2 regions of the Citrobacter sp. GW821-FHT02E08 genome follow, and region 1 is predicted to be linked to the other one. Evidence: predicted binding sites of a transcription regulator. Region 1 holds the regulator's gene; the other holds the start of a gene.
What was found. The regulator ArgR, encoded in region 1, controls arginine synthesis, uptake and breakdown. The targets are predictions, from matches to a motif close to ANTGAATAAAAATACANT.
Positions count from the first base shown of each region.

Region 2: the regulator ArgR is predicted to act here: its motif matches at 5,256-5,273, upstream of argA (amino-acid N-acetyltransferase).

Region 1 covers NZ_JBWKVL010000001.1:37,790-44,349, reverse strand. Annotated here, with positions in the region: gene degQ (serine endoprotease DegQ) at 139-1,506, shown strand; gene degS (outer membrane-stress sensor serine endopeptidase DegS) at 1,599-2,666, shown strand; gene mdh (malate dehydrogenase) at 2,741-3,679, opposite strand; gene argR (transcriptional regulator ArgR) at 4,095-4,565, shown strand; gene yhcN (peroxide/acid stress response protein YhcN) at 4,944-5,207, shown strand; gene yhcN-B (DUF1471 family stress response protein YhcN-B) at 5,307-5,573, shown strand; gene AC07UY_RS00170 (barstar family protein) at 5,636-5,908, opposite strand; gene aaeB (p-hydroxybenzoic acid efflux pump subunit AaeB) at 6,033-6,560, opposite strand, start outside.
Region 2 covers NZ_JBWKVL010000001.1:480,099-486,658, reverse strand. Annotated here, with positions in the region: gene AC07UY_RS02285 (MalY/PatB family protein) at 1-1,085, opposite strand, end outside; gene AC07UY_RS02280 (PTS sugar transporter subunit IIB) at 1,085-1,420, opposite strand; partial or broken gene AC07UY_RS02275 (PTS transporter subunit EIIC) at 1,399-2,665, opposite strand; gene AC07UY_RS02270 (PRD domain-containing protein) at 2,697-3,521, opposite strand; gene amiC (N-acetylmuramoyl-L-alanine amidase AmiC) at 3,819-5,072, opposite strand; gene argA (amino-acid N-acetyltransferase) at 5,306-6,560, shown strand, end outside.

The sequences.
Region 1 (6,560 bases):
CAGTCATTGCGCCCTCTCTTCTCTCCTGTCCCAGCTATTATTTAGTCAGCAGTCTCATTGTTGCCATGTCGAAAATTCAATAACATCAAACTGTTTTGAATCGTCTTTCCTTTCACTCAAGGTACGAGAGCAGGATCCATGAAAAAACAAACCCAGTTGTTGAGTGCATTAGCGTTAAGTATCGGTTTAACGCTCTCAGCGCCGTTTCAGGCCCTCGCGTCAATACCAGCACAAATTCCTGGCCAGGCAGCGCTGCCAAGCCTCGCCCCCATGCTGGAAAAGGTACTGCCTGCCGTGGTTAGCGTCAGAGTCGAAGGAACGGCTGCCCAGGGGCAAAAAGTCCCGGAAGAGTTCAAAAAATTTTTTGGCGATGAGTTACCTGACCAACCGTCACAACCTTTCGAAGGTTTAGGGTCTGGGGTCATCATTGATGCCGCGAAAGGGTATGTCCTGACCAATAATCACGTTATCAGTCAGGCGCAGAAGATCAGCATCCAGTTAAATGACGGGCGTGAATTCGACGCCAAACTGATCGGCAGTGACGATCAAAGTGATATCGCTCTGCTGCAAATTCAGAAAGCCAGTAATCTGACGCAAATTGCCATCGCCGACTCCGACAAGTTGCGCGTAGGGGACTTTGCCGTCGCCGTAGGTAATCCGTTTGGGCTGGGGCAAACGGCGACGTCCGGTATTGTGTCTGCGCTGGGGCGTAGCGGGCTGAATCTGGAAGGGCTGGAAAACTTCATTCAGACTGACGCGTCCATTAACCGCGGTAACTCTGGTGGGGCTCTGCTCAACCTGAACGGCGAGCTGATCGGTATTAACACCGCCATCCTTGCCCCTGGCGGCGGCAGTATCGGAATTGGGTTTGCTATCCCGAGCAACATGGCGCGCACGCTGGCGCAGCAGTTGATCCAGTTCGGTGAAATCAAGCGGGGTCTGCTGGGTATCAAAGGCACGGAAATGACTGCCGATATCGCCAAAGCGTTCAAACTTGACGTACAGCGCGGCGCATTTGTCAGTGAAGTGCTGCCAAACTCGGGTTCCGCAAAAGCGGGCGTGAAGTCCGGCGATGTCATCACCAGTCTTAACGGCAAGCCACTCAACAGTTTTGCAGAGTTACGTTCGCGTATTGCAACAACGGAGCCTGGCACCACCGTGAAACTGGGTCTGTTGCGTGACGGTAAACCACTGGAGGTCGACGTTACCCTGGACTCCAACACATCATCATCCGCCAGTGCTGAGATGATCGCCCCGGCGCTGCAAGGTGCTACGTTAAGCGACGGTCAATTGAAGGACGGCAGCAAAGGCATCAAGATTGATAATGTTGAAAAAAGCAGCCCTGCGGCTCAGGCGGGTTTACATAAAGATGACGTCATCGTCAGTGTAAACCGCGATCGCGTGAACTCTATCGCCGAGATGCGCAAGGTGCTGGAGGCGAAACCGTCCATCATTGCTCTGCAAATCGTTCGCGGTAATGAGAGCATTTATTTGCTCTTACGTTAAGTCCGTCGTGAACCGGACATCAGCCTCACGTGTGATGTCCGGTAAACTCATGGTATGCTGCTGACGTTCCCTTTTTTAATGACGCCTCCATCATGTTTGTGAAGCTCTTACGTTCAGTCGCGATTGGTTTAATTGTCGGCGCCATTTTGTTGGCCGCTATGCCGTCGCTGCGCAAAATAAATACCCTTACGGCTCCGCAATTCGACAGCACCGATGAGACGCCTGTCAGTTACAACTCGGCGGTCCGCCGTGCAGCACCAGCCGTCGTTAACGTCTATAACCGCAGTATGAACAGTACGGCGCATAATCAGCTTGAGATCCGCACGCTGGGCTCCGGTGTGATCATGGATCAGCGCGGTTATATCATCACCAACAAGCATGTCATTAACGACGCCGATCAGATCATCGTCGCCCTACAAGATGGACGCGTGTTTGAGGCGCTGCTGGTGGGGTCCGATACGCTGACCGATCTGGCCGTGTTAAAAATTAATGCCGCCGGTGGACTCCCGACGATTCCGATAAACTCGCGCCGTACGCCGCATATTGGCGACGTCGTTCTGGCAATCGGTAACCCGTATAATCTCGGACAAACCATCACCCAGGGGATCATCAGCGCGACCGGTCGTATTGGTCTGAACCCTTCCGGGCGCCAGAATTTTCTACAAACGGACGCCTCCATCAACCACGGTAACTCCGGTGGTGCGCTTATCAACTCGCTGGGTGAGTTGATGGGTATTAACACCTTATCCTTTGATAAAAGTAATGACGGCGAAACGCCGGAAGGCATTGGTTTCGCCATTCCGTTCCAGCTGGCGACCAAAATTATGGATAAACTTATCCGTGATGGTCGTGTGATCCGTGGCTACATCGGTATTGGCGGCCGCGAAATCGCGCCAATGCATGCCCAGGGCGGTGGAATAGACCAAATTCAGGGAATCGTCGTCAATGAGGTCTCACCGGATGGCCCGGCGGCTCAGGCTGGCATTCAGGTCAATGACTTGATCATTTCGGTGAACAATAAGCCTGCCGTTTCCGCGCTGGAAACGATGGACCAGGTAGCTGAAATTCGCCCAGGCTCGGTGATCTCTGTGGTCGTCATGCGGGATGACAAGCAGTTGACGCTGCAGGTTACCATTCAGGAATATCCGGCAACCAACTGAGTATTTCCCGAAGCCAGAGACAAAAAAAACCGGAGTCGCAATGCTCCGGTTTTTTTTCACTGATGGCGGTTCGCTTACTTATTAACGAACTCTTCGCCCAGGGTGATATCTTTCTTCAGCGTATCCAGCATGCCTTCCATCGCATTCTGCTCAAAGGCACTCAGTTTGCCGATAGACTGACGCTCTTCCACACCATTTTTGCCCAGCAGCAGCGGTTGTGAGAAGAAACGCGCATACTGGCCGTCGCCTTCAACGTAAGCACATTCCACAACGCCTTTTTCGCCCTGCAGCGCGCGAACCAGAGACAGACCAAAACGTGCGGCAGCCTGACCCATAGACAGGGTTGCAGATCCGCCACCGGCTTTTGCTTCAACCACTTCAGTACCCGCGTTCTGGATACGTTTGGTCAGGGCAGCGGCCTCTTCCTCGGTGAAGCTAACGCCAGGGATTTGCGACAGCAGTGGCAGAATTGTCACACCAGAGTGTCCGCCAATCACCGGAACTTCAACTTCAGTCGGCAGCTTGCCTTTCAGTTCCGCAACAAAGGTGTTGGAGCGGATGATGTCCAGCGTGGTCACGCCAAACAGTTTGTTCTTGTCGTAAACACCTGCTTTCTTCAGGACTTCTGCAGCGATAGCGACAGTGGTGTTCACCGGGTTGGTGATAATACCCACGCACGCTTTCGGGCAGGTTTTCGCAATCTGCTGGACCAGGTTTTTCACGATACCGGCGTTAACGTTAAACAGGTCGGAACGATCCATACCCGGTTTACGCGCCACACCCGCAGAGATCAGAACCACATCCGCACCTTCCAGTGCCGGGGTTGCGTCTTCGCCACAGAAACCTTTGATCTTCACAGCAGTTGGGATATGGCTCAAGTCAGTGGCCACACCTGGAGTCACTGGAGCGATGTCGTACAGGGAGAGTTCTGAACCTGAAGGCAGTTGATTCTTTAACAATAATGCTAGCGCCTGACCGATACCGCCAGCTGCGCCGAGGACTGCAACTTTCATCCTAAACTCCTTATTATATTGATAAGCTAAGTGTTTAATGCTCCGCGGCGGCGACCTTAATTCACAAAATTAATGATTACAATACTCACGTGTCAAGAATGCGGAGTCACGCGAATTTGGCTTTTATGCATTTAATTTACGTAATCCAAAGCCACTGCAGCTGTAGAGCAACTTTTCCACAAGTGCGGACAATATACCCTACTCCCCCCTCAAAACAACATCAATTTGATAACATTTAATTTACTTTTAACCTTATTTGCGAGCCGTGACACAGGCATGTTTCTTGATAACGAAATTTGATAAAATTCCGCTCTTTCATAACATTATTTCAGCCTCGAACAAGGCAGACTGTTTGCATAAAAATTCATCTGTATGCACAATAATGTTGTTTCTACCGCCATATTACGGGTGACTTATGCGAAGCTCGGCAAAACAAGAAGAATTAGTAAAGGCGTTTAAAGCGCTGCTTAAAGAAGAAAAATTCAGCTCACAGGGTGAAATCGTCCTCGCGTTGCAGGATCAGGGCTTTGATAACATCAACCAGTCCAAAGTCTCACGCATGCTGACAAAGTTCGGCGCCGTGCGGACCCGCAACGCAAAAATGGAGATGGTGTACTGCCTCCCGGCAGAGTTGGGTGTCCCCACGACATCCAGCCCGTTAAAGAACCTGGTATTAGATATCGATTTCAATGACGCCGTTGTAGTGATCCATACCAGCCCAGGCGCTGCGCAACTGATCGCACGCCTGCTGGATTCACTGGGCAAAGCGGAAGGTATCCTCGGGACAATTGCGGGCGATGACACCATTTTCACAACCCCAGCTAATGGCTTCTCAGTGAAAGATCTGTACGAAGCGATTCTCGAACTGTTCGAACAAGAGCTGTAATCCCCTCTCCCCGCCGCCACACACGGCGGGGAAAATCCTGCCTTTCTCCCTGCTTTACGCGCATTTCCACTGCTTTTGATTTAACGAATAGTGCGTTTAATCGCTTAAACACATTCACGTGGTCAATGATAAAGCCAAATATCGCACATTTTGTTAAATTTTATATCTTTATGAATTTACTAGATTTAAATCGAAAACCTCGCCACCAGAAGCATTTTTAATTCCATGTGATTATAAAAAATAAATTTTTTAATACTTAATCACTAACTGAACCATTAGCAGGGTATTAATTAATCGCGTGACTAGTGTATACTTTATTTTGTGATGAGGGTCACGAAACAAAGGACCCCAATAAAAGAATTCGACGAGGTAAATATCATGAAAATCAAAACTACAGTTGCAACGTTAAGTATTCTCTCTGTTCTCTCATTCGGTGCATTTGCCGCAGATTCCATCAATGCCCAGCAGGCGCAAAACCGCGAAGCTATCGGTTCTGTTTCCGTCAGCGCGATCGGCTCTTCACCGATGGACATGCATGAAATGCTGAACAAAAAAGCGGAACAACAAGGCGCCTCAGCGTATCAGATCACCGAAGCACGTAGCGGTAGCCACTGGCACGCCACTGCTGAACTGTACAAATAAGGCTCGCCTGTCATCGCTAATGCAAACAATAACTCGCGGGAATATCGCATAAGAACGCCCTTCAAACCGCTGAGTTAACCGTATTGAGGAATGTAAACTATGAACACTAAATATCTTATCGCTTCACTCGGCCTGGCTTCAGTTCTCTCTTTCGGCGCAAACGCTGCCGTACACCAGGTCAATGCGCAAGAAGCACAAAATCTGCAATCCATGGGCAGTGTCTCTGTTTCTCAGATTGGCAGTTCTCCGATGGATATGCGTCAGGAGCTCGCCGCTAAAGCAGAAAAAGCAGGCGCCAGCAGCTATCGCGTGATTGAACTGAAAGAAGGGTCACAGTGGCACGCCACGGCAGAACTCTACAAATAAACCCTCGTCGTCTAGTCCGACGACTTGCCCCCGCCTGTCGGGGGCTTTTTTATACCTAAGGCTTAGAGCCGAACGTTAAAACGTAACTGTCCTTCCAGCTCTTCTTCTGCTTCATCGAACAGCAAAATCAGCGCCCCATAACGTCGGCGCTGCTTTTCAGGTAGATGAACAAACTCTATTTCCAGCGGCAACGGCAATACTTCGCCTATCACTATCTCCCACAGAGAATCCAGATCGCTGATCTGTTCTCTGGCAATACCAAACATCCGCGCAAACTCACGGTAAAAGTCACTCTGGTTTTCTATCTCATCAAAATCAAAGGTATAGATATTCATTGCCCGCCACCACCTCCGGTAAGCGCTTTCGCAACCCACCAAACTACCTACCACGACGATTCCTGCACATCGGTTAAGTATAGCCATAAAAAAACCGACGCTTTTGGCGTCGGCTTTTCCGTGTTTAGTTATCCGTGAGGGCATGCTGGTATTTATGCAACATGCCTGAGAGGCGTTTTACTGGTTCCGTGACCTGCGGTGGTGCTTCCCAGATGCGCAGTTTTTCCTGATAGATATCGAGTTCCTCAAGGAGTTGTCCGAAGTATCGCCGACGCTTGTCGTCGCTACTGGCGGAAATCACGCGATCGGCGGTGCGGCGAAGCTGACGGTGGAAAATAGAGAGATCGTCATTCACCGGAACCGGCGCGTCACGAAGACGTTGATGCGCAATGATCATCGTCAGCGCCAGACGGAATTTGGGCAAATCCCCAGGGAATTTGTTCATCAGCAAAAACAGCTGCTGATAGAGCGCCGGAAGATGGTTTTGCTTACGCCGTACCACATTGGTGGTCATGGCTGAGACGGCCGCCGAAACAAACTGATTCAGCAACACGCGACCGGTCCTGTCGCGGGAGTTATCCCGTACCAGCAATATCACGATAAACGCCAGCATACAGCCGACAATCTGCCCCAATGCGCTGTCCAGAAACTG
Region 2 (6,560 bases), 440 kb from region 1:
AGAAAATTCTCTCCACCTGGGCCGTATACGCTACCGGCCATAATACCGACTTTACCTTCATGTATTAATTTTGAGTAAAACACCTCAAATTGGCAACTAATATGCGAGCAATCTACCCAAGCAAAATAACACCCTTCGGGGTCTCTAAAAAATAGCGAAGGTATATTTTTTTTGATATAAGCAACAGTAAAGTCAATATTCGATTTAAGGTGTAATTTTAAATCTCTTAACCATGTATCGCATTCATTATAGGCAACAATGGTTGCAATGACGTTCAGCACTGAAGGCGAGTTCACGAAATCACGGTAGCGAGTAATCGTTCTTAGCTTATTATTAAAATCGCCATCAGGAGCAATAACATATGAACCGGTCAAAGCCGGAACATTAAACGTTTTGGATATAGAGTTAAAAGTGATGGTTTTAACATAGCGTAATCTCACTGCAGATGTAAACTCCTGACTAAACGTGAAATCACTATGAATTTCATCAGAGAAAAGCCAGCATTTGTATTTATCACAACTTTCTGAAATTCGTTTCAGCTCATTCTCCGACCACACCCTTCCTATCGGATTATGCGGATTACATAATAAAACAACCTTAGCGTTTTTGACTTTCGAATTAAAATCATTCCAGTCAATTCCATAATTACCTTCTTCATCTTTAATCAGAATAGATGTTAACAATCGTCTACCAGAGTTTTTTATAACATCAAAAAAAGCATTATATGCAGGAGTAAAAATAAGAACACCATCCTCCTGACAGGTCAGTATCTCAATAGATTTTGCAATGGAATACATTACACTTGGGCTATATGTAATCCAGTTCGCATCAATTTCAGCATTATAATTACGCCCATACCAGTGGCATATTGCGTTAAGATATTCACTGTGCTGCCAGCGGCTATATCCAAATACAGGATGTTCCAGTCGTTTGCGTAATGCTCTGGTAATCTCTTCCGGAATCGTTAAATCCATATCCGATATGGAAAAGGGAATAATGTCTTTCACACCAAACCTGTCTTCACAGAAATCCCACTGGGTACAAAAAGTTCCTGCTCGTGAAATAGGATTGTTAAAAATATCCATCAGCATAACTCCATGTATTTATCCATTTCCTTACGCAAGGAAATAACCTTTGTACCTATGATAACCTGCAGTGTATTTGCATCGAGTTTGACGATAGCGATCCCACCAAGTTTTTTAATGACTGCTTCGTCTATTAAGTCCATGTCCCCAATTGTTAATCTCAAACGGGTAACACAATTATCTAGTGATTTGATGTTCTCTTTACCACCAAGCGCCTTAACCATTAACTCAGCTGTTTTCAGATCTGCATTTATGCTCATTACAGGTTTAGTTATGCTCGTTAATCCATCTGTAACTGTCGTTTCTTGAACATTGTCTTCGCGACCAACAGTCATCAGATTATATTTAATGATGGCCCATTTAAACACAAAGAAATAAATAAAGAAGTAAGCAATTTCGATACAGACGGCAATAGGCCAACCTGTTCTTGTACCACGCAATACGCCAAAACTCATGAATTGAATAAGATCACCAGTAAATCCCATTTTTACACCAAGATACGGTAAGAACATATTGGCAAAACCGTTCATAAAGGCGTGAAATGCAAATAAAATCGGACTTACGAACAAAAACAGAAATTCAATTGGTTCACTAACACCACCGATAATCACTGTAAGCACACCGGAAATAAGAAGAGCTTTAATAGCTTTACGGTTTTGCACCTGAGCCGTCTGATACATAGCAAGAGCAGCACCAGCAAGACCGTACTGGATCATCAATTTACCCTGTTCCATCTTACCCGCAAGATCTAATGGAATAACGGCATTCTCTTTGATATAAGCCATAAACATGTTGAGCGTGCCATAATATTCCTCGCCACCAATTACCTCAGATCCGCCAATTGGCGTAAACCTAAATACAGATGTAACCAAGTGATTCAGCCCAAAAGGGATTGTCACGCGTTCTGCAACGGCATAGAAAAAATATCCCACTGGACCAGAGGTCGATATCCAATGACCAATCAGCATGAAAAGACTAAAGAATGGAGGCCACACAAAAGGTATGACAAGGCCAAATACACTCATAATAATCAACGTGACGATAGGGACAAGACGTGGACCACTATAGAATCCAAGCGATTCCGGGATACGTAAATTTACAATCCGTTTGTACATGGTGAACACTATAAGACCTGCAACTATTCCACCCAATACGCTTGTGTTGTATGACTGAATACCCAAAATAATAGTCTGCCCATGAGTTGACATCTGATCCGCTGTGACCAATAAATTATGGTTCTTAAGATAGAAATTCGTTCCCAAATGCATTGCCATAAAACCAATCAAACCAGAGAATGCCCCATAAGCTTTATCCTCTTTTTCTTTTAATAGTCCCAGCGGGATTGCTATCGCAAATAAAACGGGTAAATTAACAAATGCAAATAAACCAAGACTGACGACAAAGTCTAAAAATGATTTAATTGAAGGAAACCCTAGTACTGGAATTAATTTAGCCATCTCCTCACTGGCTAAACCGCTTCCCAGTCCTAACATCATACCGCACACACTTAACAGAGCGATGGGATACATAAATGCTTTACCCAGACTCTGAAAAAAACTCCAGGCTTTTTTCTGTGTCATGTTAATTATCTCATGATAATGTGGAATAGAGTCAGTCCATTAATACTTTAATGCGAATTGAGAGATACAGTTTTTCTTCCATTGCCAGTTCATAACTAAATACTGAATTTAAATAGTTTTCTACTTTATGTATGGAGCGTTGTAGAGTTAAATCTTTTTCAAGAATGTGTTCATAAATATCTCCAATGTCTTTTTCCTTAATGTTTTCATTGCATAATACGCGACAAGCAAAATATTTAAGATGTATCATGAACCGAGAATAGTTATATGCGTTTTTGTCTACCTTTCTTTCATAAACTTTTTCAATGATATCTGTAATTTTTTGTGATAACTCTATAATCCTGACAGATTCATAATCTGATGTATTTTCATAATTATTTAATATATGCAACGCTATAAAACCAATTTCATCATCTGGCAATTGTATATTAAACTGCTCATTGATGATAGTTAGCGCGTCTCTGCTGATAGCATATTCTGATTTGTATAATGATTTAATCTCATCAAGAAACACATTACTTATCTGTACCCCTGATGTAATACGTGAAATTGCATTAGAAATATGGTCTGCAAGAATTAATAGAAGCGACGGGTTTAATTTTTTATCTAGATTCATCTCTGCATAACGAACGATTTGTTCAGACACGAAAATATAATCAATATCAACGCGTTCAATTAGTTTATATAATTTATTTTTTTCATCACTTCTGACATAAAAAGTTCTGTTCGATGGATGCTGAGGAACTGACATTCCATATTTTTTATTGTAACCAACTCCGGGACCGGAAATGATTACCTCCTGACCGTTCATCGATGCCAGCACACAATTATTGTTCATGACTTTTTCGATGATCATTTCATAGCTCCAAAAAAAAGGCAAGACAAGTAAGAAGTAATAATTACTTCAAACATTGCCTTGCCTGATTTAACAGTTACAAGATGAATAACTAATGTACATACACTACACAGGATTTCTTTTAATAAAAGAGATACCGATCCTGTTTTTGAATTAACTTATCAAAACCACGATCCAAATCACAAAAAATCATTTATAATTTATTTCATGAATTCATTTCAAAAATAAATAAAAAAAATACAATATATACTCTGGATGACCAGGCCAAAACCGTCTTCATCGCAGACAGCTTTTTTATTATCCCCTTCTCGCCAGCGTCGCCCCATCGGCGAAGTAGGCTTTGATCCCTGCCAATATAGACTCTGCCACTTCCTGCTGGAACGTCGCTGTTTTGAGCTTCCGCTCTTCTTCAACGTTACTGATAAAGGCAGTTTCAACCAGAATCGAAGGGATATCTGGCGCTTTCAACACGGCAAACCCGGCCTGCTCTACCTGATTCTTGTGCAGGTTGTTGACCTGGCCAAGTTTCTTCAGCACCGCTTTCCCGAACTTCAGGCTGTCGGCAATGGTCAGCGATTGCACCATGTCGAACATCGTGTGATCGACGTAGCGGTCGCCGCTTTTACTGACCCCCCCGATCAAATCCGAGGCGTTCTGGGTTTGCGCCAGGTATTTTGCAGCCGTACTGGTTGCGCCTTTAGTGGAAAGGGCAAACACCGACGACCCGCTGGGCTGTCGACTGGTAAATGCATCCGCGTGAATTGAGACGAAAAGGTCGGCACGCTGTTTTTGAGCTTTCGCGACGCGCACTTTCAGCGGAATGAAGATATCTTCGTTTCGCGTCATATAGACCTTCATGTTGCCTTCTTGCTCGATCAGCGCCCGCAGGCGACGGGCGATCTGCAACACCACATCTTTTTCACGCGTCTTGTATTTGCCCACAGCGCCGGAGTCTTCGCCGCCGTGCCCCGGATCGAGCATGATCACAATCGGACGATCACGCCCCGCTTTACCCGGCTGTGGGCCGCTCTGCGCGGGTGGTACCTGTTTCTCCAGATCGCCTTTGTTGTAATCCTCAAGCAACGCCAGCAGCGGATCCTGCATGTCCTGCGCATTGGCAGGATAGAGATCCATCACCAGACGTTCTTTAAAACCCGCCACCGGCGCGAGGGCAAACAGCTGCGGCTTCACGTTCTGCTTCAGTTCAAACACCATGCGCACGGTCTGCGGATCAAACTGCCCCACTCGTGCCGATTTGATGTAGGGATCATCCGGGCGGATCTGGGTTCCGATGCCTTTGAGCACGGAGTTCAAATTCACACCTTCAATATCCACCACGACGCGCTCAGGATTACTCAGGGCAAATTGTTTGTATTTCAACTCGCGGTTCGATTCCACCGTCACACGGGTGTAACTGGATGCTGGCCAAATACGAACCGCAACGACCTGACTGACCGCAGCCAGACCGACCTGGCTTACGCTCAATAGCCACATGGCGCCCGCCCCTTGCAGTAAACGACGGCGGCTGATTGCTGGATTGGATCCCGACATGCTTCTCCCGAGCAAAACAAATCTAACGGTGCTGATTTACAAAACGTCTGAATTGACCGGAAACTTTAGCGAATGACGCATAATCTGTCATCTATAAAACGGTAAACTTTCTTTTTGTATTCACGGTATTACTGATAAATACCTTCGACTGCTGGCAAATTTGCACTTGCGCCCGGAGAAAAAACAGAATAAAAATACACTTAATACGAATAATCATGCAAAGAGGGTGTGCCGTGGTGAAGGAACGTAGAACCGAACTGGTACAGGGATTCCGCCATTCTGTTCCCTATATCAATACCCATCGGGGGAAAACGTTTGTCATTATGCTGGGCGGCGAAGCCATCGAGCATGAGAATTTCTCCAGTATCGTCAATGACATCGGGCTTCTGCACAGCCTCGGCATTCGCCTGGTGGTCGTGTATGGCGCACGTCCGCAAATCGACGCGAACCTGGCCGCACACCATCATGAGCCGGTGTACCACAAAAATACGCGTGTGACGGACGCCAAAACCCTGGAGCTGGTCAAGCAGGCGGCTGGCACATTACAGCTGGATATCACCGCCCGTCTGTCGATGAGCCTCAATAACACGCCTCTACAGGGCGCGCACATCAACGTGGTCAGCGGCAACTTTATCATCGCACAGCCGTTGGGCGTTGATGATGGCGTCGATTACTGCCACAGCGGGCGTATTCGTCGTATTGATGAAGAGGCGATTCACCGCCAGCTCGACAACGGCGCGATTGTCCTGATGGGACCGGTCGCCGTCTCTGTCACCGGTGAAAGTTTTAACCTGACCTCAGAAGAGATCGCCACCCAGCTCGCCATCAAACTGAAGGCGGAGAAAATGATTGGCTTCTGCTCCTCACAAGGGGTTACCAACGACGATGGCGACATTGTTTCTGAACTGTTCCCGAATGAAGCACAGGCCCGCGTAGAAGCACAGGAAGAGAAAGAGGATTACAACTCCGGCACCGTGCGTTTCCTGCGCGGTGCGGTGAAAGCCTGTCGCAGCGGCGTACGTCGCTGCCATTTGATCAGCTATCAGGAAGATGGCGCGCTGTTACAGGAATTGTTCTCGCGTGACGGTATCGGCACGCAGATCGTGATGGAAAGCGCCGAACAAATCCGCCGCGCCACCATTAATGATATTGGCGGAATTCTCGAGCTTATCAGCCCGCTGGAACAGCAAGGGATTCTGGTGCGCCGTTCCCGTGAACAGCTGGAGATGGAGATCGACAAATTCACCATTATTCAGCGTGATAACCTGACCATCGCCTGCGCGGCGCTGTATCCTTTCCCGGAAGAGAAGATCGGCGAAATGGCCTGCGTGGCGGTACATCCGGATTATCGCAGTTCATCGCGGGGAGAAGTCCTGCTGGAGCGGATTGCCGCGCAGGCCAGACAAATCGGGCTTAGCAAGCTGTTTGTGCTGACCACGCGGAGCATTCACTGGTTTCAGGAGCGTGGCTTTACGCCGGTGGATATCG